DNA from 3 places in the Providencia sp. LY12 genome. Region 3 is predicted to be linked to each of the others. Evidence: predicted binding sites of a transcription regulator. Region 3 holds the regulator's gene; each other region holds the start of a gene.
The links. Region 3 encodes CRP, which controls carbon source genes, mostly activating them, when cyclic AMP is high. Its sites were predicted from a motif close to ATGTGANNNNNNTCACAT; they were not measured.

Region 1 (10,344 bases), 370 kb from region 3:
CGAATAACTCTAATGCTGCGGCATAACCAGCAACATCACGACGGTGACCGTATGCAGAGTCAAAATCTACAAAGTTAGTGAAAACGATGGTGTCATCACCCGCGATTTTCATCTCTTCTAAGGTTGCGTCAAACAGAGCATTAATACCTGTTGCTTTGATTTTTTTGGTGATACCAACGTGTGCATAGATATCGGCAATTTTACCGATAGATACCACTTCACCTTGTTTTTCTTCCACTAATTTTTGCAGAACGGTTGGCGCTGGTGGCTCTACCGCTAAGTCATGACGGTTACCCGTACGCTCAAAGTGACCCGCTTTGTCGCCAACAAATGGACGCGCAATGACACGACCGATGTTGTAACCACCTTTGGTTAACTCTTCACGGGCAATTTCACACAGCTCATACAATTTGTCTAAGCCGTAAGTCTCTTCATGGCACGCGATTTGGAATACAGAGTCCGCAGAGGTATAGAAAATTGGCTTGCCAGTTTTCATGTGCTCTTCACCCAGTTGGTCCAGAATGACCGTACCCGATGAGTGGCAGTTACCTAAGTAACCCGGTAAATTGGCTTTTTCTACCAGTGTATCCAGCAATTCTTGTGGGAAACTGTTTTCGTGTTTTTCGAAATAGCCCCAATCAAACAGAACAGGAACGCCTGCAATTTCCCAGTGACCAGACGGCGTGTCTTTACCTGAAGATAACTCGCTTGCATAACCATATGCACCGATAATTTCTGCATTTGGATCCAGACCCGCAGGGAATTTTCCGCTTGATTCTTCCCCTGCTTTTCCTAAACCTAATTTTGTTAAGTTCGGCAGGTGTAATGGACCTTTACGACCTTTGTCTGCTTCCCCGCGAGCACAAGCTTCTGCGATATGACCCAGAGTGTTCGAACCTTCGTCGCCGAATTTGTGGGCATCACCTGCAGCGCCGATCCCGAAGGAATCCAGTACCATGATAAATGTGCGTTTCATATTTATTCTCCTGCGATACAGCTTATCTGTTCATCGCGTCATCTAACCCGCACCCTTCTGTGAAAGATGCGGATATCGGTTTATTCACTAATTTGACGATAGACCATTGGTGTCGCTTCTGGGGCTTTATCCCCAATAATCATAGCAGCGCGAACTTCTTTCGCCGCCTCTTCCCAGGATTTTTCGCTATTGGCATGAATGATCGCAAGTGGAGTTTGGGTATCAACTTTGCTACCTAATGCTGCGATATCACTTAAACCAACGCTGTAATCGATAGAATCTGAAGCTTTACGACGACCACCACCTAACGTTACCACAGACATACCCAGTGCTCGTGTGTCCATTTGTGTGATAATGCCCGCTTGAGGCGCGTAAACGGCTTTACTGAGGACAGCTGTTGGCAGATATTTGCTGTAATTCTCAACAAAATCTTTTGGCCCTTTTTGTGCTGCGACCATACGCCCAAACACTTCAGCCGCTTTACCGTTATCCAGCACCGCTTGTAATTTCTGACGCGCATCGTCACGATCCGATGCCAATTTACCTGAAACAAGCATCTCCACACACAGCGCCATGGTGACTTCGAACAAACGTGGGTTACGGTATTCGCCCGTCAAGAATTGCACGGCTTCGCGGACTTCAACGGCATTACCGGCGCTAGATGCCAGTACCTCGTTCATGTCAGTTAATAATGCGGTGGTATTGCAGCCTGCTCCATTGGCGACTTGCACGATAGATTCAGCCAGTTGCTCTGATTTTTCGTAGGTTGGCATAAATGCACCAGAACCCACTTTAACGTCCATCACTAACGCATCTAACCCTTCGGCTAATTTTTTACCTAAGATAGACGCAGTGATAAGTGGAATAGAATCCACAGTCGCCGTGATATCGCGAGTCGCATAGAAACGCTTGTCAGCTGGGGCTAGAGAGTTAGTTTGACCAATAATCGCTACGCCCACATTTTTGATAATGTCGCGGAAACGTTCATCATCAGGGAAGATATCAAATCCAGGGATAGCTTCGAGCTTATCAAGGGTTCCACCGGTGTGACCTAAGCCGCGACCGGAAATCATCGGAACATAACCACCACATGCAGCGACCATTGGGCCTAACATTAATGAAGTCACGTCACCCACGCCACCGGTGGAGTGTTTATCCACGAGTGGGCCATTAAGATTCAGTGATTTCCAATTTAATACGGTACCTGAGTCACGCATCGCTAGCGTTAGCGCAACACGTTCTGGGGTTGTCATATCATTGAAATAGATGGTCATTGCTAGGGCTGCAATCTGACCTTCAGAAACCGTGTTATCACGCACACCATTAATGAAGAAGCGGATCTCTTCCTCGCTTAATGGTTTGCCATCACGTTTTTTACGAATAATTTCTTGAGCGAGAAACACAATAGGCTCCTTAATTCACATCGAATTCTTCGGCTAAATAGTCACGGCTGTTACCCAAGTGAGATTGGGCAACAGTCTGATGTCACTAATAATTACGATTATTAATAGCTACTAGAGGATTTTTTAACGTCAAATCCCAGCGTATTTAATAAATTCGCTAATAAGCTAGATGCGCCGAAACGGAAATGGCGAGCATCAGCCCAGTTATCGCCTAAGATTTTGCTTGCTAAGGCTAAATATTGTGCTGCTTCTTCAGCGGTACGAACGCCGCCAGCAGGTTTGAAACCAACACTTTTCGCAACGCCCATATCATGAATGACTTGCATCATGATTTCTGCGCTTTCTAAAGTGGCATTTACAGGCACTTTACCTGTAGATGTCTTAATAAAATCAGCACCTGCATTAATTGAAATTTCAGACGCTTTACGGATTAAAGCGGCATCTTTTAGTTCGCCAGTTTCAATGATCACTTTAAGTAATACATTTGCAGCCGCACAAGCATCTTTACATGCTTTCACTAAATCGAAACCGATTTTTTCATTACCAGCCATCAGTGCACGGTATGGGAATACAACGTCAACTTCATCCGCACCATAAGCAATGGCAGCTTTAGTTTCTGCTAAAGCAATCTCAATATCATCATTACCATGTGGGAAGTTGGTGACGGTTGCAATGCGGATATCTGGCGTTCCTTGCTCACGTAAAGTTTTACGTGCGATAGGAATAAAACGAGGATAAATACAGATAGCAGCGGTGTGACCTGCTGGGCTTTTTGCCTGGTGACATAAGGCGATCACTTTTGCGTCAGTGTCGTCGTCATTTAACGTGGTTAAATCCATCAGGGTCAGTGCGCGTTGCGCTGCTGCTTTTAAATCAGTCATATAACTCTCCAACGATGTTAATTCTTTCAGAACGATACGTTCTTTGTTGGCGAGCGGGCTTGTTCCATAAAGATGCTAGTTAGGTTTTCCAAACTCAGCAGCTGAGATCCATCTCACCGCACGATGCCCTAGAGCCAGTTGACTCTATGAACTATCAGTTCCGTGGCAACTTACTGTTACCTATTTGACCACGTAACTGGGGTATTTTATGCGCTACAAATCACATTTATCGACTGAACGTTACATTATTAAATATATATTCGTGAACGATATCACAATTCCACGGGTAATTGCTCACTCTTTGTCAGCCATTATACAGGCTGCAGCCTTCTCGTCTTAAATTGATTACGTTAAGAATAGTTGAAAAAGTAAGAGTTACGATAAAAACCAGAAAAAGAATATCGCAGAAGAAAATGACAGCGGAAAGACCAATCGCCTTTCCGCTACACAAACAGGGGGATTACATTGCGGTCATTGCAGCTAATGTTAAGAAGAAGCCAGCAATCGTTGCACTCATTAAGTTAGAGAGTGTACCCGCCATAACAGCTTTCATACCTAAACGAGCCACATCACTACGGCGATTTGGTGCCATTCCACCTAAGCCGCCCAGCAAAATTGCCACAGAAGATAAGTTCGCAAAACCACACAGCGCGAAGGAAATAATCGCTTTAGTGTGATCAGACAGAACTTGTTTGCCCGCCGCAATCACATCCGCATCTGCTTTCATATATTCGCCGAAGTTCATGAAAGCAACGAATTCGTTTACAACCACTTTTTGCCCGATGAAAGAACCGGCAATTGTCGCTTCGCTCCACGGCACACCAATCAGGTATGCGATTGGGGCAAATACCCAACCTAGTAATAATTCGAGGGATAATTGCGGATAGTCAAACCAGCCACCCACGCCACTTAAAATACCGTTAATTAATGCAATTAATGCGATGAACGCCAGTAACATTGCCCCCACGTTCAGAGCCAGTTGCATACCGGATGCTGCACCAGATGCGGCTGCATCGATGATGTTCGCTGGGCGATCTTCTTCTGCCACTAAATCTTTAGCATCCACATCATCTTTAGCAACTTCAGTTTCAGGAACCATTAACTTAGCAAACAGTAATCCACCCGGTGCCGCCATGAAGGATGCCGCAATCAGATATTCCATTGGAACACCCATTTGCGCATAACCCGCTAATACTGAACCCGCTACAGACGCTAAACCACCACACATGATGGCAAACAGCTCAGAGTTAGTCATGGTAGAAATATAGGGACGAACAACCAGAGGCGCTTCAGTTTGACCGACGAAAATATTCGCGGTTGCAGACAGTGATTCGGTTCTTGACGTTCCCAGTACCTTTTGCAGACCACCACCTAGAATTTTGATGACCAGTTGCATGATGCCGAGATAATACAGGACTGCAATCAGAGATGAGAAGAAGACGATGATCGGCAATACACGGAAAGCAAAAATAAAGCCGCCGCCGCCAAATAATTCAAACATTTTGTCGGAAACTAGACCACCAAAGATGAAACTCATCCCATCTTGACCGTAACCGATAACTTTAGAAACACCGTCGGACATGCCTTGTAAAACGCTACGTCCCGCAGGGGAGTAAAGAACGAATGCGCCGATAGCGACTTGGATTAAAAAAGCACCGCCGACTGTACGAAGTCTAATTGCGCGACGATTGCTGGAGAAGAGAACGGCTATCGCAATAAGCACCGCCATCCCAACAATACTCAAAATGAGTTGCATGGAAGTATCCCTGTTCACTTAATTCTAGGTTAATGTATAAAGAAACTCGCAAGATTCCACGAATCTTAGTTCGATGATTATAACCAGTCATCATTAATAACCCCCAACATTCATCACAAATCCAAAGTGCAATAAGTAACATAAATTCAAATATTGTGACGAAAATCACAATAGAAGATCAGTTTAGTCTGGAAAGGCACTAAAGCGATAGTCGAAGAGGTAAAAAGCTGAATGGATTTACTCGGATAAATACATAAAATACTTAAGGAATAATTATTAATTGACTAATTATAGTCTAAATTAGATTAAATAACGTCCGGCTATTGTTGTAAAGTTGTTGTGCTATTTCATCCGGAGATTCGTGGCGCAGCTCACACAAAGATTGAAATACCCACTGAATACGCTCAGGCCGATTAGGTTCACCTTGAAAACCGGATACAGGCATATCCGGTGCATCGGTTTCAAACACAAGACAACTTAGCGGGAGTTGAGCCATCACTTGGCGGGTTTTATTCGCTCGTTCATAAGTGATTGTCCCTCCAACACCAATGTAATACCCCAGTTTCACAAAACTTTCGGCTTGAGAAAGGCTGCCAGCAAAACCATGCACGACACCACGTGCGGGGACTTCATAGCGACGTAACATCGCCACCAACTGGTCATGGGTTTTTCGTGAATGCAGAATAACGGGTAAGTCAAACTGCTTAGCTAGCTTCAACTGGCGTTGAAGCAATATTTGCTGCCTTTCAAATTGAGGATCTTCCATATAGAGATCAAGCCCAATCTCTCCTACCGCCACGCACTTCTGGCTTTTACACATCAGAAAATCCGTCAGTTTTTCAAAATGGGATTCTTGAAACTGGCTTAAATATAGAGGGTGAAATCCCATTGCTGCGTGGAGTTGAGAATACTCATGCGCTAAATTCCAGATGCGCTGAAAGTTATCCTGACTAACTGCAGGAATAATAATATCCGTAATTCCACCTTGCTTCGCGGTTTCTAGGCTTTCTGTAATTGCCTCACTGAACGGCGGAAAATCAAAATGACAGTGGGTGTCAATAAATCGAATATTATCACTCATGAGCAGGATTGCCTTGCAGGGCGCTAGCACTTGCTGCCTCGGCCGTCTTTCCTGCCAATAAAGACTCTCGCTGATCCTCCATATGCATCAATTCTAATGAATTGGTGTTCTTAGAAAATCGACTGAAATCAGCATCATTACTCGCAAACTGTTGAGCTAATGCGGCAATAAAGTAACGCCCACAGCGTCGTCCGACATGGTAATCTTGGTTTAAGGCGCTAATTTTGCTGCCTAAAGCACTGCTTTTCAGTGGTGTCGGTGGGTATATTTCAAAAATCTGCACGCCATCGGGTGGATTTTCGATGAATTCCTGGGTTTTTCGGTAACTCTTCAAGTGAACTTTTAACATGGCCGCCATGCGTTGCAGCGCCGAATTGTCACCTTCAAGCCAGCGTGTCATGCGTTTTACCCACTCAGGTGTAAAGTACATTTGAGAAGGTACAGTACGGATCACAACTATCGTATCAGCCCCACGCCGATAAGCTTCTTCGACAGGGATCGCTGCGCTTATCCCTCCATCGTGGTATCGCACGCCGCTAAACTCTACGCCAGTTCGATAAAATCCTGGGATGGCGCTGGAAGCACGAATGATATCCAACCAAGAATCCGCATCAGGCTGTAAAAATGCAGCAGAAAAATCATCGCTACGACTGGCTCCCATATAGAATTCACGACCAGAATCTAACAATTCAAGCCCTGCATCCATATTAAGTGGAAACTCTTTCGCCGTCGTTTCAATTAACCAATCAAGGTCAATTAAGTTCCCGCCACGAATAAATCGCAGTGGGTTAAAGAAATTAAGATTTGTGGTATAGCGAGTAATAACTCGGCGGGCATATCCGGCTTGACCACAAATATAAGCGGATAAATTTTGGGCACCCGCAGACGTCCCTATCATCAAATCAAAAGGGTTAAAGTTTTCTATCAGAAATTCATCCAATACACCGGCCGTAAAAATACCACGCTGACCGCCACCTTCGCAGATAAGGGCAGTTTTTCTTCCGTTAATTTCATCAGAAAACGCGAGTGGCTCAATCGTGCCTAAAGTGACTGGAACATGCTTTCCCATAGTAACCCTTTCTCTATATTGACGTGTATTTAATCAATCCCATTATAAATATGATTAAATTAAATGATTCTCATTAAACCGCTTTTCTCAGGGAGAGCAAATAGTAAAATGAGCTTTCGGCTGAAAGCCCATTTAAAAGAAATTACTTGTTCGTCAGAACTAAACCATTCTGTACTGATTTTACCCCTTTCGCGGTCGATGCAATCTGTACAACTTGATTTATCTGCTCGCTAGATTTGAGAAAACCAGAGAGGTAAACCACACCCTGAACAGTTTTCACCGACACACTATTACTTGGGAGCCCACTGGTACCTAAGAGTTTGCTTTTAATATCCGCAGTAATGGACGAATCATCAATATAGGTATCGGTGCTTTTCACACCACTAGAGATGGCATTACCTGTATCTTTTCCTGCCATTTCAACAGTTTTAGCTGCGCTGTCCCAAGTTTCTGAAGCTTGTTTTTTCAAGGCGCTATCAGATGATGAGCTACAAGCAAAAAGTGCCCAGCTCAATCCAATGACACCTAAAGAACGTAAAACGGCGATCTTTTTCATTGGAACCTTCCTCTTGGTATGATTAATAAACTAACAATGTCATAGCCTAAGTAAAAAACAGGTAAAAATAAAGCCAAATAACTTATCTTCTAGAGTATGACTCAAGGTAATTTTCAGTTTTGAGAGAAATGCTCTTAATTGGATGATTTAAATAAGAAATTAAGAAATAATTGTCTAATACCTATCAATGAGAAAAACAGAAAAAGGGTGCCTGTACCACCTAACCCGCAATCAGAGAGAAATGTGGGGGATCGCTCCCCCACCAGACTACTCAACGCATAACAGAGTAGCTTGAACCATTGTGTTTCCACTCACAACGTTAACCGAACAAAGTCGGTCCCGCAGCAGCAGTGAAAGGCACAATACCGTGGCGCACACGGTCATTAGCCCGATAAGAGCAAACTTGGTCATTCCTCTTGACTCCTGTACAAAAAGGAGACAGAATCCAATTGTCTAGGTTGGAGACTGCCTCGAGTTACTGTTAATGAAACTCGGGGCTTTCGTCTTTTTGGCCTCACAACTTATTATTCACTTAAACCAATAGTTTGCTTGAACCAAAATGATCCAAGCACCCACCGCCATCATAGCAGCATGCTCATCGCGAAAAAATACTGATTCGATTAGTTATAGCATTGAAAATATTAATAATTAATAGAATAAATAACAAAAATGGCCAACTCGGTTGACCATTTAAATATAAACACATTAATTAGAGATAATGATTAGTGTTCGCGTGTTTTGCGGAATCTCACTTCAGGATAACGTTCGCTGGTTAAATTCAAATTAACCATTGTCGGTGCAATATACGATAAGTTATCACCACCATCTAAGGCTAAGTTTTGCTCATTTTTGCGCTTAAATTCTTCGAATTTCTTCACGTCATCGCATTCAACCCAGCGAGCAGTAGAAACGTTAACCGCTTCATAAATCGCTTCAACGTTATATTCGCTCTTCAAGCGAGAAACCACCACGTCGAACTGGAGCACCCCTACCGCGCCCACAATCAAGTCATTATTGATTAATGGACGGAAAACCTGCACAGCCCCCTCTTCGGATAACTGCACCAAACCTTTCAGTAGCTGCTTCTGCTTCAGCGGATCACGCAGACGAATACGACGGAATAATTCAGGTGCAAAGTTCGGGATCCCTGTAAATTTCAGCTCTTCACCTTGCGTGAAAGTATCCCCAATTTGGATAGTACCGTGGTTATGTAAACCAATAATATCCCCTGCATAAGCATTCTCAACTTGAGAACGGTCACCCGCCATAAAGGTCAGTGCATCAGAAATCACCACGTCTTTCTTAATGCGAACTTGGCGCAGTTTCATCCCTTTTTCATAGGTACCCGAGACGATACGCATAAACGCAACACGGTCACGGTGTTTTGGATCCATATTCGCCTGAATTTTGAATACAAACCCAGTGAATTTTTCTTCTGTGGCTTCAACTTCACGCACATCAGTTTTACGTGCCTGAGGTGCAGGTGCCCACTCAACGAGACCATCAAGCATATGATCCACACCGAAGTTACCTAAGGCGGTACCAAAAAATACAGGGGTCAGTTCGCCCGCTAAGAATGCATCGTGGTCAAATTCATGGGAAGCCCCTTGAACTAGCTCCAGCTCTTCACGAAGCTGAGAAGCTAACTCATCACCAACAGCCGCGTCTAATTCAGGGTTATTTAACCCTTTAACGATGCGAACTTCTTGAATTGTGTGACCTTGACCTGTTTGGTACAAAATGGTTTCGTCACGTAGTAAGTGGTAAACACCTTTGAATAATTTACCGCAGCCAATCGGCCATGTGATTGGGCAACAAGCAATTTTCAGCTCATTTTCCACTTCATCTAACAGCTCCATTGGGTCGCGAATATCACGGTCCAATTTGTTCATAAAGGTCAGAATTGGCGTATCGCGCAGACGAGTAACTTCCATCAGCTTACGAGTACGATCCTCAACCCCTTTACCGGAGTCGATGACCATTAAGCAGCAGTCAACGGCGGTTAATGTACGATAAGTATCTTCCGAGAAGTCTTCGTGTCCTGGGGTATCTAACAAGTTCACTAAACAATCATTATAAGGAAATTGCATCACAGAGGTGGTGATTGAGATACCACGCTGCTTTTCCATTTCCATCCAGTCTGATTTGGCATGCTGGTTAGAACCGCGACCTTTTACCGTTCCCGCACGTTGAATTGCGTGTCCGAAAAGTAATACTTTTTCAGTGATCGTGGTTTTACCTGCATCGGGGTGAGAGATGATAGCAAAGGTCCTTCGCTTATTGATTTCATTGAGAAAATCTTGGTTTGCCATGTATAAATTCTTTTAGTTTGTACACGGATTTGTACACACTTTTGGAAGTACTCTCTTTTCAGTTCTTCGCTTGTCAAATCCGTCGTGTTAATCGTAATTGGCCGCTATTTTCGCTGATCTTGACTTTATAAACAATCAATGGTTATCTAATCGGCTATCATTTACTCTCAGCGTGCGCCAATGCTCAGTTGTAGCTGTTTGCAATCGTTGCTTCTTCAGCTCATGAACAACTGTGGCTAAACCACAAATTCCTTCGCTACCAGAAATCGATGATAGCTTGTCGTACTACACCGATGATGGTGCAGTTGCC
Region 2 (10,344 bases), 240 kb from region 3:
AAGCAGGGCTGATTAATCTTGCGACAGTGCAAAAGGGCAGCGCCGCCATCACTGAACAGTTAGAACAGCTACGCCAGCAGGGTATCAGTTATGCGGTTATGGATAGCTTCACGATGGATGATTTACTGCCTATTGCTCAGGCTTCGCAATCACTGCCTTTATTAACGGGCGGGTCAGGATTGGGGGCTGCCCTTGCGAATATTGATAGCCAAGTGGCTTGGGGACAAGGGGGAAGCCGCGGCACTAAGCCCACGGGTAAAGACAGAAAAACGGTCATTCTATCGGGAAGTTGCTCGCTAATGACCAACAAGCAAGTACAAAGCTATCAGCAAGTTGCACCTAGCAAAGCGCTAGATGTGGGTGAATGCATCAATAATTCAGACTATGCAACCGTATTGGCACAATGGGTTAAAGACCAGAAAATCACTGGGTTAGCGCCTCTGTTATATGCCACCCAACCACCAGAGTTATTGAAGCAAACGCAGGAAAAATACGGTGCCGCATTATCGAGTACCGCGGTAGAAAATGTGTTTGGTCAAGTAGTGACGTTACTTCAGCAGCAAGGTTATAACACTTTTATTATCGCGGGCGGCGAAACGTCTGGAAAAGTAGTTCAAAGCCTTGGAACTGAACAATTAAGTATTGGCTCACCTATCGCGCCGGGTGTGCCTTGGGTACAAGACTTAGCAAGCGGTAACTGGTTAGCACTGAAATCAGGCAATTTTGGTCAAGAGAATTTCTTCCAGTTAGCACAGGAGATGGTTAATGAGTAATGAAAAGGCGCTACGCCAAGAGTTAGTGGATTGGGCGAAGTCAATGTTTAATCGCGGATACAGCAGCGGTGGTGCAGGCAATATCAGCGCACGCTTGCCGGATGGCTGTATTATTGTCACCCCGACTAACTCGAGCTTTGGCGATTTAAATCCTGAGCGCCTGAGCAAGCTCGATGCGCAAGGTAACTGGATTGATGGTGACAAACCAACAAAAGAAGTTTCCATGCATATGGCAATGTATTTGCAGCGTCCAGATTGCCAAGCGGTGGTTCATCTGCATTCACCTTGGCTAACGGCTCTATCCTGTTTGCCGAATTTAGATACCGCAAACTGTTTACCACCGATCACACCTTATTACGTAATGCGTGTGGGCAAATTACCTTTGATTGAATATTTACCACCGGGTGATGACCGTATTGGTGAAGAAATCGCAAAATTAGCACCTTATCATAATGCGATTTTACTCTCTAACCACGGCCCTGTTGTTGGCGGAAAAACCTTAAGGCAGGCGTTTTTCAATGCGGAAGAATTAGAAGATACCGCGCGCCTATACATTACATTGCGCCCACACGGCTTCACCACGTTAACGCAAGAGCAGGTTCATGAGCTCGAAAGCCGTTATCCACAGAAATGAGGCGATAGACATGGCTAAATTTGCAGCAAATCTCAGTATGATGTTTAACGAAGTTCCGTTTATTCAACGCTTTGAACGTGCCGCTCAGGCTGGTTTTAAGGGCGTTGAGTATCTTTTCCCTTATGAAGAAGATGCGGATGTTATTGCGGGTGAATTGAAAAAATATCAACTTACCCAAGCATTATTTAATATGCCTGCGGGGAATTGGGGTGCTGGCGAGCGTGGAATGGCATCTATTCCTGGTCGTGAAGCCGAGTTCGCTCAAGGTGTACAAACCGCACTTAAGTACGCTTTAGCACTAGGCTGTAAACAAGTGCATGCCATGGCGGGCAAAGTGGATGACAAGTTTACACATGAAGAGCAAAAAGCGTGTTTTATTAAGAATATACAGCATGCTGCGGATGTGATGGCTGAGCACGGAATTCGTGTGCTTATCGAGCCGATTAATACCCGCGATATGCCGGGGTATTTCTTAACGACCCAAAAGCAGGCTGAAGCGCTGTTACCTGAAATCAATCGCGAAAACGTGTTCATTCAATTGGATTTGTATCACTGCCAGATTATGGAAGGTGACTTATTGAAAACAATTGAGCGTCTTTGGGGTAAATTTAGTCATATTCAGATAGCATCAGTACCTTTTCGCCATGAACCTGATAGCGGTGAAGTCAATTACCCATGGATTTTTAATCAACTTGATGAAATGGGATATGAAGGCTGGCTGGGATGTGAATATCACCCAGCAGGACGCACCGAAGACGGTTTAGGCTGGCTAAAACAAGCTAATTCCTAGGAGAACCGAATGATCCCTTCCGAACGTCGTGATTTTATTTATCGCTATGTCTATGAGCATCAAACTGTGTCTATCAATGACTTAGTTGGCTTAATGAATGTCTCTCATATGACGGTTCGACGTGATATTCGCATGTTGGAAGAGGAAGGGAAGGTTGTCGGAATTAGCGGCGGTGTTCGATTAAATGATGCGTTACGCCAAGAGCTACCGTGGAGCGAAAAGGCAAGACTTCATCATCAAACGAAGCGTGAAATCGGTCAATTTGCCAGTTCGCTGGTTGAAGATGGTCAGGTGGTTTACCTCGATGCAGGCACCACTACTTTCGAAATTGCCCGCGTATTGGGTGAGCGTTTTAATCTCACTATTGTGACCAATGATTTTTCCATCATGCAGTATTTGATGAATAAATCACAACTGAACTTGTATCACACTGGTGGGCAGGTTGATAAACGCAACCATTCCTGTGTTGGCAATACGGCGGCCGCTATGTTGCAAACATTAAACGTGGATATTGCGTTTATTAGCACTAGCTCATGGGATCTGCAACATGGGGTTTCCACGCCACATGAGGAAAAAGTCCAAATAAAACAAACTTTATTGGATGTCGCTCGTCGGTGTGTACTGGTTTCAGATAGCAGTAAATTCGGTAAATACGGTATGTTCCGTGTCTGCCCATTAGATCAATTGCACGACATCATTTGTGACCAACATTTACCGTCTGATGTGGTGCAACAGATACTCGAAAAAAACATAAAACTTCATTTAATAAATACATAAAAAACATCTTACCTACTGATGCATAGCCCGGCAGGGTTATAGCAAGGAGAATGACAATGAAAGTTATTATTACTGGTGGCGCAGGTTTTCTGGGCCAGCAGCTAGCCGCTGCTTTGCTTAAAAACAACCAAGGATTAAAATTTAACCAACTCGTTTTAGCGGATATTCAATGCCCTACATCGCCTATTGAAGATCCTCGCGTGAGTTGCGTTGCATTAGACTTAACCCAGCCAGAAGCCGCAGATAAGCTGATTGACGCGCAAACTGACGTGGTATTCCATCTTGCGGCGATTGTCAGTAGCCATGCTGAAAGTGATTTTAACTTAGGCATGAAAGTGAACTTCGATGCGACTCGCCAATTGCTTGAAGTTGCTCGCGCGAAAAAACCTGCCATCAAGTTTTTATTCACCAGCTCCCTTGCGGTATTTGGCGGTGAATTACCGGATGTGATCACAGACCTGTGTGTTGTTAACCCTCAGTCTTCTTATGGTGCTCAAAAAGCCATGTGTGAATTGATGGTGAACGACTATTCCCGTAAAGGTTATGTGGATGGACGCGTGATGCGCTTACCTACCATTAGTATTCGCCCGGGAGTTCCGAATAAAGCAGCATCTTCTTTTGCTAGTGGCATTATCCGCGAGCCTCTAAATGGGATTGAGAGTGTTTGCCCAGTGTCTCCAGAGTTGGCGTTATGGTTATCTAGCCCAGAAACGGTGATCAACAACTTCATCCATGCGGTTTCAATTCCAGCAGAGAAATTTGGTCTTTCACGTACTGTGAACCTGCCGGGGATCACCGTGACAGTGCAAGAGATGATTGATGCCCTGCGTGATGTCGCTGGTCAACAAGCGGTTGATTTAATTCGTTTTGAGCCTGATGAAGCCGTCAACCGCATTGTGGCAAGCTGGCCGGGTAAATTCGATATTCGCCGTGCACTGGATTTAGGTTTTAAAGCTGATGGGTCATTTAGCGATGCGATCCGTTCCTTCATTAAGCACTACGGCTGTGCAAAATAGGAGATTAAATAATGTCCTATATTCCTATTATTGGCCTCGCGGTGGCCATATTTGTCCTTATCTTTTTAGTATTGCGAACGCGGGTTCACGCCTTGTTAGCGATGTTGATTGCGGCTGCAATCGCAGGGTTATCAGGGGGATTAACTGCAGCGGAAACCGTCACCGTTATTACAAAGGGCTTTGGTTCGACCCTCGGTAGCATTGGTATTGTTATCGGTCTCGGGGTAATGATGGGAAGGGTGCTGGAAGTGTCCGGTGCTGCTGAGCAGATAGCTTATAGTTTTATCAAATGGTTAGGTAAAAAACGCGAAGAGTGGGCGCTGGCAATTACCGGTTATATTGTCAGTATTCCTATCTTTGTAGACTCTGCATTCGTTATCTTATATCCGCTGGCAAAAGCATTAGCGAAGAATGGAAAACGCAGCATTTTAACCCTTGGTGTCGCATTGGCGGGTGGTTTAGTGGTTACCCACCATACTGTGCCACCAACTCCAGGTCCTCTCGGTGTTGCCGGGATCTTCGGGGTTGATGTTGGTGCCATGATTTTAGCGGGTATGACGCTGGCAGTGCCGTGTGTCATCGGGATTGTGTTCTACGCCAAATGGTTGGGAACTAAATACCCTGAATTCATGCCAGATGAGACGGGCAGCGAAGATTTAAAAGAAGTGCATGCGCGTTACATGGAAGAAAAAGCCAACAAACCATTACCAAGCTTATTCTTATCATTGTTACCAATCATCACGCCAATTCTGTTGATCTTCATTAATGCTATCAACGGGTTATTACTGAAAACAGCCGCATTCCAAGGCATGGATGATAACTGGTATTTCCAATCATTCCAATTCTTGGGTGCACCGATCATTGCCTTGTCCATTAGCGTCCTGATTTCGGTCTATACGTTAATGCCAAAAGCGTCGAAAGAAGAAGTTATCGACCGTATGGAAGAAGGTTTGCAAGCGGCGGGTATCATCTTGCTTGTGACCGGTGCTGGTGGAGCATTAGGGGCAGTATTGCGTGATAGCGGGACGGGAACCATTCTTGCGGAGCATGTGGCGAATTTACCGATTACACCTGTATTAATCCCGTTTATTATCGCGACATTAGTGCGTTTAATTCAGGGGTCTGGAACGGTAGCAATGATCACCGCAGCTTCGATTTCTGCGCCAATCATTAGCCAAATTCCTGATATCAACTTATTAGTTGCGGCCCAAGCGGCAACGATGGGATCTCTGTTCTTCGGTTACTTTAACGACAGCCTTTACTGGGTGGTGAACAGAATGATGGGGATCAAAGACGTTAAACAACAAATGATTGTTTGGTCTATTCCAACAACAATAGCTTGGGCTATCGGGTTGGTTGGGGTCTTGATCCTTGATGTCGTGCTGTAAATCTAGCACATTGATATTATAGTATTTTTTTCTTCTGCCTAATAAAAGCGCCCATTCGGGCGCTTTCTTTCGATAATCACAAACATTCATCTATACTGGGTGTATCTCATTATTCACATTCATCTCAATAAGACTTATTTGTGATCATGATCTCGTTTTAATGAAATTCAAGTGAATCTGTTTCCATTAAAGTAGATATTGGTCACTAAATTAATCAAAGCTAAGCGCTATATTGACAATAATGTACTAATTCAATGATGCCATTGTGTAAAGGAGTTTGATATGTCTGACGTTTTCCACTTAGGTTTAAAAAAGAGTGACTTACAGGGTGCAACCGTTGCTATTGTTCCTGGGGATCCTAACCGTGTTGAAAAAATTGCACGTCTGATGGACAACCCTGTACATCTGGCTTCATTACGCGAATTCACCTCATGGCGTGGCGAGCTTGATGGCAAAGCTGTGATTGTCTGCTCAACCGGTATTGGTGGTCCATCAACCTCTATCGCAGTTGAAGAACTGGCTCAGTTAGGTATCCGTACTTTCTTACGTATTGGTACAACAGGTGCAATCCAAGAAAACATCAATGTGGGTGATGTACTTGTCACCACAGGTGCTGTTCGTTTAGATGGCGCAAGCCAGCACTTTGCACCACTGGAATTCCCAGCAGTCGCTGACTTCACTTGTACTAATGCGCTGTATGCTGCGGCGACAGAAGCGGGTGCAACCGTACACGTCGGTATTACCGCATCTTCCGATACCTTCTACCCTGGTCAAGAACGTTACGATACCTATACAGGTCGCGTAATGCGCCACTTCAGAGGCTCAATGAAAGAGTGGCAAGACATGGGCGTGATGAACTATGAAATGGAATCAGCAACACTGTTAACTATGTGTGCAAGCCAAGGCCTGCGTGCGGGTATGGTGGCTGGGGTTATCGTAAACCGTACTCAGCAAGAAATTCCAAATGAAGCTCTATTGAAAAAAACAGAAGGCAATGTTCTGAGCATCGTTGTCGAAGCTGCTCGCCGCCTGCTGTAATCCTAATTAGCTGACCCGTTTACTGACTTCACTCGGTTGTGGATTTTCGGTAAACGGGTTCAGTTATCATCGTTATACCCACGTATCTTAAATATTCTTGTATCTCTAATTGATCAGCGCAAAATTTATTTTCTCGCGTTTTTCTTATTCACTTCATCTATGAATCTGTTATTGTCATTTAAAACAATTAATAGAAGCCTCTTAAGTTACTCAAATTACAAGTAATTGATGATTTCGTTTATTTTTAGTTTGAGCAATGACAGAGCTAAAAAGGGAAAACGTATGTCAACAAAACCTTACCTTCACCCCTCTGTGTTGCCTTTAACCGGTGGAATTAACTTTCGTGATTTAGGGGGAAAAAAGCTTTCCAATGGTGGAAAAATAAAGCCCGGTGTTTTATTTCGTTCTGGGGCGCTCGACCGCTTAACCCAAGATGATGAAAAAGTTTTACAGTCACAAAACCTTTTCCAAATCATCGATTATCGCGATGAAGCTGAAATTTTAGATAAACCAGATGTGGTGTGGAGTGGCGCTCATTATGTGCATGCCCCTGCAAACCCGCTGGCAAAAGAAGTGAGTGCAAACCTTGATAAACTCACTCCTGAAGTGCTGGAACAGTTTGATCCTCAAGCCTTTATGTTCCGCCTCTATGAGTTGCTTCCGTTGAACAATGCCGCTTATCACCAATTAGTGAACATGTTGAAGCAGCCAGAAAAAGGTGGGCTTGTGCAACACTGTGCTGTGGGTAAAGACCGGACAGGGGTTGGCTCGGCTCTCGTGCTGTTTGCGCTGGGCGCAGATGTGAATACTGTGATGGATGATTACCTTTTAACGAACGAGACGTTAGCGCCATTTCGTAACCATTTACTCGAAGAATTTTCCAAGACCATGAGTGAAAATGTGGTGAAAAAATTCGAGTATGTATTTTCTGTTCGTGAAGAGTTTTTACAAACTGCATTGAAAAGCATAGAAAATAACTATGGAAGCGTGGATAACTGGCTAGAAAAAGACTTTGGTTTAGATAACGCTCAGCGCGGTGTACTTCAAAGTTATTTCCTCGAATAAACCTCTGCGGAATTGAAGTTGCAACGCGTCAGTTTTGTTGCAACTTTATTTACTTCCAAGAACTATAATATGTTTACTTAGCTGAATAATAGTTACTTAGTCGACTTATAGTTAACAAATCAATCTTAAACTGTAGGAATTCGCCCTTGAGTATTAATGAAATTGTCACGGTCATTACAGAATTTACTCGCGCTCATGAAGTGTGGGCGATCCCTATTGTTTTCATTCTTGCGTTTGGTGAATCCCTCGCGTTTTTATCGTTATTACTCCCTGCGACCGTTATTTTACTTGGTCTGGGCGCATTGATTGGTGAAAGTGAAATTGCCTTTTTTCCGATTTGGTTAGCCGCTGCATTAGGTGCATTTTTTGGGGATTGGGTCTCTTATTGGTTTGGTTTTCACTATAAAGAAAAAGTTCGTGAAATGTGGCCAATTTCCCGCAATCCTGAAATGATCGACAAAGGGCATCGCTTCTTTGAAAAGTGGGGTGTTTGGGGAATATTCTTCGGTCGATTCTTTGGACCATTACGCGCGGTGGTACCGCTTGTTGCAGGGATTTGTGAAATGCGGCAACGACATTTCCAAGTCGCTAACTTAGCCTCTGCGATGATTTGGGCGTTTGGTATTTTAGCCCCCGGTGCGCTTGGTTTACGTTGGTTTGCGAGCTGGATGGGATAAGCTGCGAAGCCACTCGCAAAAAGTAGCCGTTGGGAGATTTACCTCTGGACACTTATACAGTATCCAATTACCTTACTCTAGATTTTAAAAAGTAAGGATTGATTCGTGGATACCTCTCTTTTATATGCAATTATTGGCGCCTTAAGTGGCATTTTGGTCGGCGGTTTAGCGGTCTGGTTTTCTATTGTCCAAAAAATAGCGGGAAAAGAGCGAGAGCTACAAGAGGTATACCGCCAATTGGCGGTGAGCGATGAAAAAAATGTGCATTTAGCCCAGTGGAAAGAGGAATGTGACAGGCTCGATCAGGAGCTACGTACACAGCGGGATATTAACCGCGAACAAGAAGCAGAGCTGCGGGAAGTGATGACCCGCTTTGAACAGACGCAACTTGCCAATGAAGAAAAACAACGGATTTTACAAAACAGCGAGCAACGCCTTACGGCTCAGTTCGAAAATTTAGCGAACCGTATTTTTGAGCAGAACGAACGTCGAGCATCCGAACAACATCAGAAAAATTTAATGGCTATGCTGTCACCGTTTCGTGAGCAACTTGAAGGGTTTCGCCAACAAGTGCAGCAAAGCTATGGCGAAGAAGCCAAAGAGCGCCATACACTCACTTATGAAATCCGCCAATTACAGCAGTTAAATAATCAAATGACCAAAGAAGCGGTCAACTTAACTCGAGCCCTAAAAGGAGATAACAAAATCCAAGGGAACTGGGGGGAAACGATTTTAACGCGGATTTTAGAAGTTTCAGGGCTGCGAAAAGGCAGTGAATTTGAAACTCAGGTGAGTATCAACACCGGCTTCAATAGCCGATACCAACCCGATGTGATTATCCATCTTCCTGAAGGCAAGGATGTGGTGGTCGATGCGAAAATGTCGCTGGTGGCTTATGAACACTATTTTAATAGTGATGACCCAGAACAGCAGCAGCAAGGCATAAAAGAGCATGTGGCTTCCATTCGTAACCATATGAAAATGCTCAGTCGCAAGGACTACCATCAATTACCGGGAGTTCGCTCTTTAGATTATGTGCTCATGTTTATTCCGATTGAGCCTGCGTATTTATTAGCATTAAAAGAAGCACCTGAACTACTTGATGAAGGATTAAAACTGAATATCATGTTGGTTTGCCCATCCACCTTGCTGGTGGCAGTGCGTACCATTAATAATTTATGGCGCTATGAACGGCAAGAGCAAAATGCTCAAGAAATCGCAGATAGAGCCGCTAAAATGTACGATAAGCTGCGTTTATTTATTGATGATATGCAGGTATTGGGCTCGAGTTTAGAGAAAGCAAATCACACTTATTCTTCAGCAATGAAGCGCCTTGCTGAAGGCCGAGGTAATTTGCTTGCTCAAGCGGAAAGTTTTAAAGAGTTAGGTGTGGAAGTTAAGCAATCTATAGACCCTCAGCTAGCTGAGCGGGCTGACAAGTCTAATTGTGCGGAATCTTAGAGTTATAATAGGGTTTTCACTCAAAGGCTGGTACACTTCACAAAAAAGTTTGAACGATTAACAGGCATAATAGAAATGACCGAACCAACAAAAGAAACCATCGATTTTGGTTTCCGTACTGTAGAGAAAGAAGAAAAAGCTGGCCTAGTAGCAAATGTTTTTCACTCTGTAGCCTCTAAATATGACCTGATGAATGACTTAATGTCTTTTGGTATTCATCGTATCTGGAAACGTTTCACAATCGAAGCGAGTGGTGTGCGTCGTAATCAACGTGTACTTGACCTTGCTGGTGGAACCGGTGACCTCACTGCAAAATTCTCTCGCCTTGTGGGTGAAAAAGGTGAAGTGGTTCTCGCAGATATTAACGATTCAATGTTAAAAATGGGACGCGAGAAACTGCGCGATTTAGGCATTGTTGGTAATGTTAATTACGTACAAGCTAACGCAGAAGAGTTGCCATTCCCTGATAACTATTTTGACTGTATTACCATCTCTTTTGGTTTACGTAACGTCACCGATAAAGATAAAGCATTACGCTCCATGTTCCGCGTATTGAAGCCGGGTGGACGCCTGTTAGTGCTTGAATTTTCTAAACCAATTCTTGAACCACTGAACAAAGCTTACGATGCTTACTCATTCCATATTTTACCGCGTATCGGTCAAGTGATTGTGAATGATCCTGAAAGCTATCGTTACCTCGCTGAATCTATCCGTATGCACCCAAA
Region 3 (10,344 bases):
AAGGAAAGTAGATCAACATCTGTTCAACCCAACCTAAGTCCGTGAAAACAGGATAATTACACCACCCTTCCTGTTCGACATCGAACCAGCCATCAATTGAAATATCAATATTGCAGCCTCTATCCAACGCTCTAACTTGGAAAGTCTCATTTTTAAGTACTTTGACTAAATGGGCAGGAGCTTCTCTCAATGCCAACACTTGATCACAAATGAGTGTTGCTCCGCTAAATTTCATATTTTCGATTTCGTTCGCATACAAAAAGATTTGGTCAACAGGTGATAATAATACCCCGCCATCTGCATGAAGTGGCAACTGAGTACGACCCGTTAATAACCGGTCGTTTTTACCATCCAGCTGCATTACATCTTGGCATTCAGGTTCCGTATCTGTATGTTTTTCCACCCGCTCAACGACTGTACCGAATTTCGTATACATATCTCGAAACGCAAGCGCGTTAAAACTCATCCGCTTAATCACTAAAAAACCTTGTCGCATTAAAAGATTTTTAATGTCATTGGTGTTTGATTGCATAAAATCATTGGCCAACATTTTTGCGCCAAACCCCGTTGACATTAAGGGCTGCCATTGACTCGTCACGTTCATGATGATTCCTCACAGTTGGTATTAAAATAATTCAATAGAGGAATATCCTTACCTAACACACATGTTAAGACAATAATAATATTCAATTGAATATTAACAAATAATGTATATTTTAATTATTAATTTGCACATTATTCAGTTTTGATCATTTTACCAAAATATCCATTTTACGAATTTAATAGAGCTATTCTGTTATTACGCTTATTTTTTAATTAATACATTAGCATTCATGCCAGCTATTACTTGTGAACAGTATTAGTCGTCCAACTTATTAATCATCACTTTGGCATTCATCACCAATGCTTTCGCTTTATCTTCCCGTTTTTGTAACAACGCCATAAACAGCAAATCGGTCAGGGTATTTTGTGCCGTTCTTGACGAAATTGATGAGCTGCGCCATTCGTTCTCTTCCGCCACACTTTCCAACATATAGTCTGACATTTGAGCGAGGGGTGAATCTTTGGAGCGCGTGATAGCGATAACACAAGCACCATTTTGATGCCCAATATTCGCGGCAGTGAGCATATCTTTACGCTTTCCAGAGAAGGAAATAACAATTTGCACATCTTTCGGCGTCAAGGTTAAGGCGGCAGCAATTTGAACGTGATGATCCGGCTCCACGAGAGTGGTAATACCGATTTTCTGAAGTTTATAGCTTAAATCTTTCGCAGTGAGCCCAGAGCCACCAATCCCAACAATCTGCACACGTTGCGCACTGTCTATACGTTCAATAATTTTTTCAAACTGTTTAAAATCAAGGCGTTTCGTTGTTTCTGTGATGGAATAATTTTTCTCTAATGCCAGCTTCTGCGCGACCACCATCAAGCTATCCGTTTGAGTAATACGGTTATGCAACGCACTGTGAGGCTCCCCCAACTCTTGCTGTTGGCGGCCAATGATTTCACTCAACGCCAATTTCAGCGCGGGATACCCCTTTACACCTAATTTTTGACTAAACTTCACAATAGCGGATTGACTGATCCCCAACTGCTCCGCTAACTGCGAAGACGACAGTTTCAGCACATTTTCCGGACTTTCTAAGATAAATTGTGCAATTTTGCGTTGATTTTCCGCTAATCGCGGCAAGAGGTACGTGATGGTATCGAGTAGTGTCATAGTAGCCCTCAAAAAGGTAAAACCTCATCAACAGAATAAATTTACAAATAAATTATTCCTTCAATAAAAACTCAATGCTTGTCATTTAATCATTTAAATTCAAATAAATATTATTTTATCGAGCAATAAGCGACCAAATTTATTCGCTTATATTGGCAAGAGAGAATAGATAGCACCGTGATAACCATCACATCAAAGGAATAAATAATTCCATAGCATACCCCCATGATACGTTTAAGGAGTTATTACTATGTCGATTGATTTAAGCAAGATGGTCACGGAAAGCCGTAACGAAGCCAGTACCCACATTGACCAATTATCTACCATTGAAATGCTTCAAGTAATCAACAATGAAGATAAAAAAGTCCCTTTGGCTGTCGAAAAAACCTTACCGCAAATTGCAGAATTGGTCGATAAAGTTGCGGCAGCTTTCCAGCAAGGTGGTCGTCTGATTTATTCCGGTGCAGGTACTTCGGGACGTTTAGGGATCCTCGATGCCAGTGAGTGTCCACCGACCTATGGAACCCCTCATGAACAAGTTATTGGGCTGATTGCTGGTGGTCACCAAGCCATCTTCCGTGCAGTTGAAAATGCGGAAGATAAACCCGAGTTAGGAGAGCAAGACTTAAAGAATATCGATTTTAATCAAAAAGATATTCTAGTTGGCATCGCCGCTAGTGGTCGCACGCCTTATGTTCTGGGTGCCATGAAATATGCACGCTCCTTAGGTGCAACCGTTGCCTCGATTAGCTGTAACCCTGATAGCCCTGTCTCCCAAGCCGCTGACATTGCCATCACCCCGATTGTGGGTGCTGAAGTTATCACCGGCTCTTCGCGCATGAAAGCGGGAACCGCACAAAAACTGATTTTAAATATGATCACCACAGGGGCGATGATCCGCATCGGTAAAGTCTTTGGCAATTTAATGGTAGATGTGGAGGCGACTAACGCCAAGCTCATTGAGCGTCAGACTAAAATTGTGATGGAAGCAACCGAATGTGACCGCCAAAGCGCAGAATCTGCATTACAACAATGTGATAGACACTGTAAGACCGCGATTTTGATGATTTTATCTGGCTTAAATGCCGATGAAGCTCGTCAATTACTCGCTAAAAATCATGGCTTTATTCGCACTGCCCTCAACATCGCAAAATCCGTCTAATCAGCGGATCTCTATGAGAGAAACAGTATGGCTAAAATAACAAATGAAATGATACAGCAGATCCTGCAACACGTGGGGGGCGGTCGTAATATCAAGCAGTGCGGTAACTGCATGACGCGTTTACGGCTCACCTTACATGATGATCAGTTTATCGATAAAACCGAAATCAAAAAAATCCCCGGCGTACTGGGCGTGATTGAAAGTGACGACCAGCTGCAAATTGTTTTGGGTCCAGGAAAAGCCCAAACAGCCGCGGATTTAATGAAGCAAATGTTAGAAAATGGCGAAGCGGATGAAGCTCATGACGCTAACGCGACCCAAGATCTGAAAGAGATTGCTTCTGCCAATAAACAGCAGATGAAAAAGAAACAAACCAGCGCCGTTCACCGCTTTCTATCTAAATTTGCGACTATTTTTACGCCATTAATTCCGGGCTTTATTGGCGCAGGTCTATTAATGGGCTTGGCGTCATTGCTCACATTATTATCAGCGAACCAAAACTTATTCCCTGCGGATTCAACCCAACTTGCCCATCTCAAAAGCTTAATTGCGTATATGAGTGTATTCGGTAAAGGGTTATTCACCTTTATGGGATTGTTGATTGGTTATAATGCCCAAAAAGCGTTTGGGGGAAGCGGTGTTAACGGTGCCATTATCGCTGCGCTGTTTATTTTAGGTTACGACCCGGCGGCCACTAAAGGCTTCTATTCCGGCATGACAGACTTCTTTGGTTGGTATATCGACCCGAGAGGCAACATTATCGGGATCCTAATTGCCTGTATTTTTGGTGCTTGGGTTGAAAAACAAGTACGCAAAATTATTCCAGCCAGCTTGGATATTATTCTAACCTCAACGATTACGCTGTTAATCGTCGGTGCTGCGACCTTTGTTTTCATTATGCCTATCGGTGTGTGGTTATTCGAAGGAATGTCTTGGCTATTCATGCATTTAAACGGAAACCCTATCGGCACAGCCGTCTTAGCGGGTCTGTTCTTAATTGCGGTAATGTTCGGTGTCCACCAAGGCTTTATTCCGGTGTATGTCGCGTTAGTTGAAGCTCAAGGATTTAACTCGTTATTCCCAATCTTAGCGATGGCGGGTGCGGGTCAAGTAGGCGCCGCATTAGCGCTGTATGTGAAAGCCAAAAAAGGCTCTGTTACCCGTAGTCAAATTGGTGGTGCCCTATTCCCCGGCTTCTTAGGCATTGGTGAACCATTAATTTACGGGGTGACGTTACCGCGCGTGAAACCGTTTGTAACCGCTTGTTTAGGGGGCGCTGCTGGTGGTTTCTTTATCGGAGCGGTCGCGTGGATGGGTTTACCTGTTGGGTTAAATACTGTATTCGGTCCTTCAGGGCTAATCGCTATTCCATTGATGACGTCAGATCAAGGCGTGCTTCCTGCAATGGCAGTGTATGCTGGCGGTGTCTTAGTCTCTTATCTATGCGGGTTCATTTTCACTTATCTATTTGGTAGTAAAAATGTCGATTTGGACTAGAAAATAGTGTGGATTGAAAAGCAAAAAGGCACCTAAGGTGCCTTTTTTCTCGTAGAAAAACTTACTCCAACCAAATTAACGGTACACACGCGGCGGTCAGTATCCCCATCACTAGGTTAAAAATAAACCATGCGCGGCGGCTACGTAAGAAAACTCCGATCAAGGAACCAAAGCCCATCCAAATCAAGCCCGCGATAAAATTCACAATCACAAACGCGATGCTCATCACAATGATGGACTGAGTAAATAACTCGCCTGGAAGACTAAAACTCCCTACTGCGCCTAGCCCCATCATCCATGCTTTCGGGTTTAAGAACTGCAACAGTCCGCCTTGAAACCAAGTAACGCTTTTAGAGGCTTTACTGTCTGTTTTGAGTGGCTCGTAACTGGCAGTGGCTGTTTTCCACGCTAGCCATAATAAATAAACGCTACCAATGATTTTCAGCACAATATGAATTGCAGGATATAATAGTAATAGCGCGGCAACACCGAAGGCAGACAAATATAAAATTGACTGCATGCCCAACATTATTCCTAATAATAATCCGATACTACGACGAAAACCGTAGTTAGCTGCACAAGAGGTCAACAACATGTTGTTAGGGCCGGGTGTGACTGCTGCAATGAATAAAAACGTAAAAAGCGAAAAAATTAGCCCCAGAGTCATTTATACTATGTTCCTCAACCTAAATTTGTTTCTAGATTTGTTTACTTGCATCACAGAAAAATAACAGTATGTTATGTCACTCACAAGCGTTCCACTAAATAAAAAATAAGGCCATGTCAGAAAATTTCCGCCCTATGAGTTGGGCAAAGAACCCACACCTCCAAACCTTATTGCCAAGGATCTTTCGCCGTACCCCGAAAATTATCCCAACATGGCAGCGATTAGAATTGCCTGACGGTGATTTTATCGATCTTGCTTGGAGTGAAAACCCAGAACAAGCGAGCGAAAAGCCTCGTTTAGTGATTTTTCATGGGTTGGAAGGAAATTTTAAAAGCCCCTATGCCCACGGGATGTTAGAAAGCGCCCAAAAACAAGGCTGGCTCGGCGTGATCATGCATTTTAGAGGATGCAGTGGTGAACCTAATCGCCAAAAACGTATTTACCATTCCGGTGAAACCAGTGATGCACGCTATTTTTTACATTGGCTAAAACAGACATGGGGTGATGCCCCCACCGCCGCGGTAGGCTATTCCCTTGGCGGTAATATGCTCGCCTGTTATTTAGCTGAAAACGGTGAGAATGCTGAATTAGATGCCGGCGTCGTTGTCTCGGCACCATTAATGCTCGAAGCCTGCTCCATGAAAATGGAGAAAGGAATTTCTCAGCTCTATCAACGTTACCTATTAAATGGATTGAAACGTAACGCCACCCGCAAACTGGTGCGCTACCCCGGTTCACTTCCTCTTAATTTGTTGCAGCTTAAACAGTTAAAACGCATTCGTGAATTCGATGATGTGATCACCGCGCGTATTCATGGTTTTGATGACGCTGCTGATTATTACCAAAAATGCAGTGCGCTACCTAAGTTATCTCAAATTACTAAGCCAACCCTGATTATTCACGCGAAAGACGACCCGTTTATGGCGCCCGAAGTCGTGCCTGATTTAAGCCATTTACCCGAAAATATTGAATACCAAATGACGGAGCATGGCGGACACGTAGGCTTTGTCGGTGGTAGTTTTAGAAAACCACAAATGTGGTTAGAAACTCGCATCCCTCTGTGGCTAACTGCGTATTTGAATGAGCAAAAATCATGATTATTCCGTGGAAAGATCTCGCACCTGAAACCCTCGAAAATCTTATCGAGAGTTATGTTTTGCGCGAAGGAACCGATTATGGCGTTCACGAAAAAAGCTTGCAAGACAAAGTCAATGATGTGAAACGGCAGTTAGTTTCCGGCGAAATTGTGCTAGTCTGGTCTGAGTTACATGAGTCGGTAAATTTCATGCCTAATAACCAGTTTCGCCCGTAGCGCTGTTTCTCAAAAATAGTGGTCATGGCGTAAAACAGGGAGTCCACTATGTCGAAGAAGCATCCGATTATTGCAGTAACGGGTTCGAGTGGCGCAGGAACGACCTCAACGAGCCAAGCTTTTCGTAAAATTTTCCATCAATTAAATATCCGCCCTGCCACCCTTGAGGGGGATAGTTTTCATCGTTATACCCGCCCTGAAATGGATATGGCTATTCGTAAAGCCCGCGAGCAAGGACGTCATATCAGTTATTTCGGTCCAGAAGCCAATGATTTTTCTCTACTTGAACAAACCCTTATTGATTATGCCCAAACGGGTGGCGGTCAGTCTCGGAAATATTTACATACTTACGATGAAGCGGTGCCTTATGGCCTGCAACCCGGCACGTTTACCCCGTGGGAATCGCTACCAGCCAATACCGATGTGCTGTTTTATGAAGGATTACATGGTGGCGTGGTCACCCCAGAGCATGATGTTGCTCAGCATGTTGATTTACTTGTCGGTGTAGTGCCGATTGTTAACCTTGAATGGATTCAAAAACTTATCCGCGATACCACCGAGCGAGGGCATTCTCGTGAAGCCGTAATGGATTCAGTTGTCCGTTCGATGGGGGATTATATTAACTATATTACGCCACAGTTTTCTCGTACTCATATTAACTTCCAACGAGTTCCTACCGTTGACACCTCTAACCCTTTTTCTGCTAAAGCAATACCTTCACAGGACGAAAGTTTTATCGTTATTCGCTTTAGAGGATTAGAGCAGATCGATTTTCCTTATTTATTATCCATGTTAAATGGCTCGTTTATTTCAGCGATGAATACCATTGTAGTACCCGGTGGGAAATTAGGACTCGCAATGGAGCTTATTATGATGCCATTAGTGGAAAAGCTAATGAAACAGCGAAATGGGTAGTTTGACACTCTCATTAAAGAGATAAATAACAAGATGCTTATCTTAATTATCGATAAGCATCTTAATATCAAGAAAATTATTACGGCGTTTTAATTTCGAAACTATGAGTCACGTTAACCGTTTTTTCTAACATGATAGCAACTGAACAATATTTTTCAGCAGAAAGTTGAACCGCACGCTCTACCACTTTGTCCGTTAATTCACGTCCCGTCACAATAAAGTGCAGGTTGATATCCGTAAAATAACGAGGGGCTTCTTCACGGCGTTGTGAAGTTAATTTCACTTCACAATCAACAATATCCTGACGACCTTTTTGCAGAATAGAAACCACATCAATCGCGCTGCATCCGCCTGCTGCCATTAAAACCATTTCCATCGGACTCGGTGCTTTGTCGCCCGCATTACCATCCATCATGATTTGATGACCTGATGCTGACTCACCTAGAAAAGAGAGCCCTTCAACCCACTTTACGCGTGCTTCCATTTTTATTCCTCTCGAAAATAGTGATATTTATCGTCACATTGTTCCATATATCTAGACAATGTTATATCAGCATTATTAGGCTGAAGCGATACAGGGAAGACTTTCGGCATTGGATATGATACAAACAATGGTCAGTTGATAGGATTAAGATCAAAACTCAACGATTTAATTGATTATATTATACAATTGATATTAATTTACGTTAGCCTAGAGCAGCATTAATAATAGGCATCAATGTGACTTAATATGCTAAGCTAGACACTTTAAAGTCAGCCTTTCCCTACTTTTCGAAAGGTTGCAATAACATACAGAGGATAACGCTAATGGTTCTCGGCAAGCCACAAACAGACCCTACTCTTGAATGGTTTTTGTCACACTGCCATATTCATAAGTATCCATCCAAGAGCACTCTGATCCATCAGGGTGAAAAAGCAGAAACCCTTTACTACATTGTTAAAGGTTCAGTGGCTGTTTTAATCAAAGATGAAGAAGGCAAGGAAATGATTCTCTCTTACCTCAATCAGGGAGATTTCATTGGCGAACTTGGGTTATTTGAAGAAGGGCAAGAACGTACTGCGTGGGTTCGCGCGAAAGTTGCTTGCGAAGTCGCGGAAATTTCTTACAAGAAATTCCGTCAGCTGATTCAAGTCAATCCGGATATCCTGATGCGCCTTTCTGCGCAAATGGCAAGTCGTTTGCAAACCACATCCGAAAAAGTGGGTAACCTTGCATTCTTAGATGTTACTGGTCGTATTGCTCAAACATTGTTGAATTTAGCTAAACAGCCTGATGCGATGACTCACCCAGACGGTATGCAAATCAAAATCACTCGTCAGGAAATTGGTCAAATCGTAGGTTGTTCTCGCGAGACTGTCGGTCGTATTTTAAAGATGCTGGAAGATCAAAACTTAATCTCCGCACACGGCAAAACGATTGTTGTTTACGGCACTCGCTAATTTACCTGTCAGCCTCACCTTTCTTGGTGAGGCTTCGATATTGAAATAGCTTTATACTTCACGTACAAAGCTATTTTTTTACTTATAGTTCAGTTTATATCGTCTCAGTAACGAGTGTCGTTTCTTTATATTATTTCTATTTATTGTCACTATAAAATAATAACTAACACAGTTAATAGTGATTAAATAATGAATAGGAGTAATAAACATGACGATATCCAGTAATTCTTTATCCCCTAGTCGCACAACCGTATTAGATCCAAACCAAGATGTAAAAAAGAATACTCACAGGTCACGTTTAATTGACTCAATTAGCAGTATTATAAGTACTATCGCCTCTTACTTTAAAAATAACTCATCGGTAGAGAGTGAACAATCGAAATTTTATATTTCATTAAATGATCATGGAAAAGATGATTTATTAGATGTTAACTACCGACTACGAATGAATATATCTAACCTTCTAGAAGAAATATCTTTATATGATAGAGAAATATTTTCAGAAGGAAACAAGAAAAATCTATTCCCTATCCTTCAGACTCATGCGCATTTAAAATCAAGAATCGAAGACAGCCTTAAAATAGACGATATCCACAAGCAAAATGTAGTATTTGAAGATATTATGAAGAGTCAATGCCAAGTTATAATTGACTCAATAAAAAAATTAAATGATATAAAATCAACTGAAGCAAAAATTTTCGGAAAAAACCCCATCAATGCCAAATATTTTATTGAAAATATCACAAATGGAATTAATAAATCACAACAGAGACTGGATAAAACCAGTTTAACAGACGAACTTAACAGTAAAATTAAAAGCATTCCTGACAATCATCAGAACGATAGGTTTGAGTTCGACGAAAAGCTTGAGTGGAATTATGAATTAAATGAATTACCATTCGTAGTACAGAGAAATTTAACAAGCACACTGAATAATTTCCCTATGACTACACCTTTTTTAATTGAAGGTAATTTAGATATTCAATCAATAATCAATCATATTGAATTCACTGAAACACTGAGTCAATGGGATAACGATTTCCATCCTAATAATGGTGATTTAAAGATTAATAGCAATGAAAGCGAAAATAAGAAAATCATTACTGAACTAAAAAATAGACTTAAATTACAGCAAGAGCTCACTGAAAGATTACAAAATGATAAAGATGATCTACAGGACAAAATTAATGAAAATAAAGAGGAATTAAAGTTATTAAAGAAAATAATCATTGCTGACACTAAAATAATCAAATTCGCACCGGCACAAGAAAAAAATGGCTCAAAAAGTAATGTATCCATCGATAATTTAACTGAAGTGAAAGAAAATAGCTCAGAGACAATGCCTTCCGAAAAATCCGAGTCATCGAAAATAGACTCAAAGGTCAAACTGAAGAATAAACATAGAAAAAAAAATCTGCGAACTCATTTTAACTACAGCGAGAATGTTGAACGACTTCATAGAGGTGTTCCGACGACCAATACTCATCGCATACCGCACTCGTTTAATCGACCTGAAATCAAAGAAACAAGAACATCAGAACTAAGAAAAGCAATTATACAAGCTGAAAAATAGTCGATTGTGCGTTGTTTACCGCTAAGTTGCAGAAGAGACCATTCTGCAACTTAGCACA

Region 1: deoC (deoxyribose-phosphate aldolase) is a predicted target of CRP. The motif match lies at 3,469-3,486, and genes of this name have one in related genera.
Region 2: udp (uridine phosphorylase) is a predicted target of CRP. The motif match lies at 5,517-5,534, and genes of this name have one in related genera.

What each region holds. Positions count from the first base shown of each region.
Region 1 covers NZ_CM172594.1:751,812-762,155, reverse strand. The annotation lists gene deoB (phosphopentomutase) at 1-976, opposite strand, end outside; gene deoA (thymidine phosphorylase) at 1,057-2,379, opposite strand; gene deoC (deoxyribose-phosphate aldolase) at 2,481-3,260, opposite strand; gene ACY3ZI_RS03375 (NupC/NupG family nucleoside CNT transporter) at 3,721-5,016, opposite strand; gene ACY3ZI_RS03370 (TatD family hydrolase) at 5,312-6,097, opposite strand; gene ACY3ZI_RS03365 (patatin-like phospholipase family protein) at 6,090-7,166, opposite strand; gene ACY3ZI_RS03360 (BON domain-containing protein) at 7,309-7,722, opposite strand; gene ACY3ZI_RS03355 (Hok/Gef family protein) at 7,990-8,106, opposite strand; gene prfC (peptide chain release factor 3) at 8,445-10,034, opposite strand; gene ACY3ZI_RS03345 (LexA family protein) at 10,291-10,344, opposite strand, start outside.
Region 2 covers NZ_CM172594.1:621,572-631,915, forward strand. The annotation lists gene otnK (3-oxo-tetronate kinase) at 1-773, shown strand, start outside; gene otnC (3-oxo-tetronate 4-phosphate decarboxylase) at 766-1,407, shown strand; gene otnI (2-oxo-tetronate isomerase) at 1,418-2,197, shown strand; gene ACY3ZI_RS02735 (DeoR/GlpR family DNA-binding transcription regulator) at 2,207-2,974, shown strand; gene denD (D-erythronate dehydrogenase) at 3,031-3,990, shown strand; gene ACY3ZI_RS02745 (GntP family permease) at 4,002-5,378, shown strand; gene udp (uridine phosphorylase) at 5,661-6,416, shown strand; gene ACY3ZI_RS02755 (tyrosine-protein phosphatase) at 6,699-7,481, shown strand; gene ACY3ZI_RS02760 (DedA family protein) at 7,628-8,158, shown strand; gene rmuC (DNA recombination protein RmuC) at 8,264-9,619, shown strand; gene ubiE (bifunctional demethylmenaquinone methyltransferase/2-methoxy-6-polyprenyl-1,4-benzoquinol methylase UbiE) at 9,695-10,344, shown strand, end outside.
Region 3 covers NZ_CM172594.1:382,290-392,633, reverse strand. The annotation lists gene ACY3ZI_RS01750 (TauD/TfdA family dioxygenase) at 1-604, opposite strand, end outside; gene ACY3ZI_RS01745 (MurR/RpiR family transcriptional regulator) at 860-1,720, opposite strand; gene murQ (N-acetylmuramic acid 6-phosphate etherase) at 1,971-2,882, shown strand; gene murP (PTS N-acetylmuramic acid transporter subunit IIBC) at 2,910-4,379, shown strand; gene ACY3ZI_RS01730 (LysE family translocator) at 4,441-5,046, opposite strand; gene ACY3ZI_RS01725 (hydrolase) at 5,160-6,143, shown strand; gene ACY3ZI_RS01720 (YheU family protein) at 6,140-6,358, shown strand; gene ACY3ZI_RS01715 (phosphoribulokinase) at 6,407-7,273, shown strand; gene ACY3ZI_RS01710 (OsmC family protein) at 7,353-7,757, opposite strand; gene crp (cAMP-activated global transcriptional regulator CRP) at 8,081-8,713, shown strand; gene ACY3ZI_RS01700 (hypothetical protein) at 8,922-10,286, shown strand.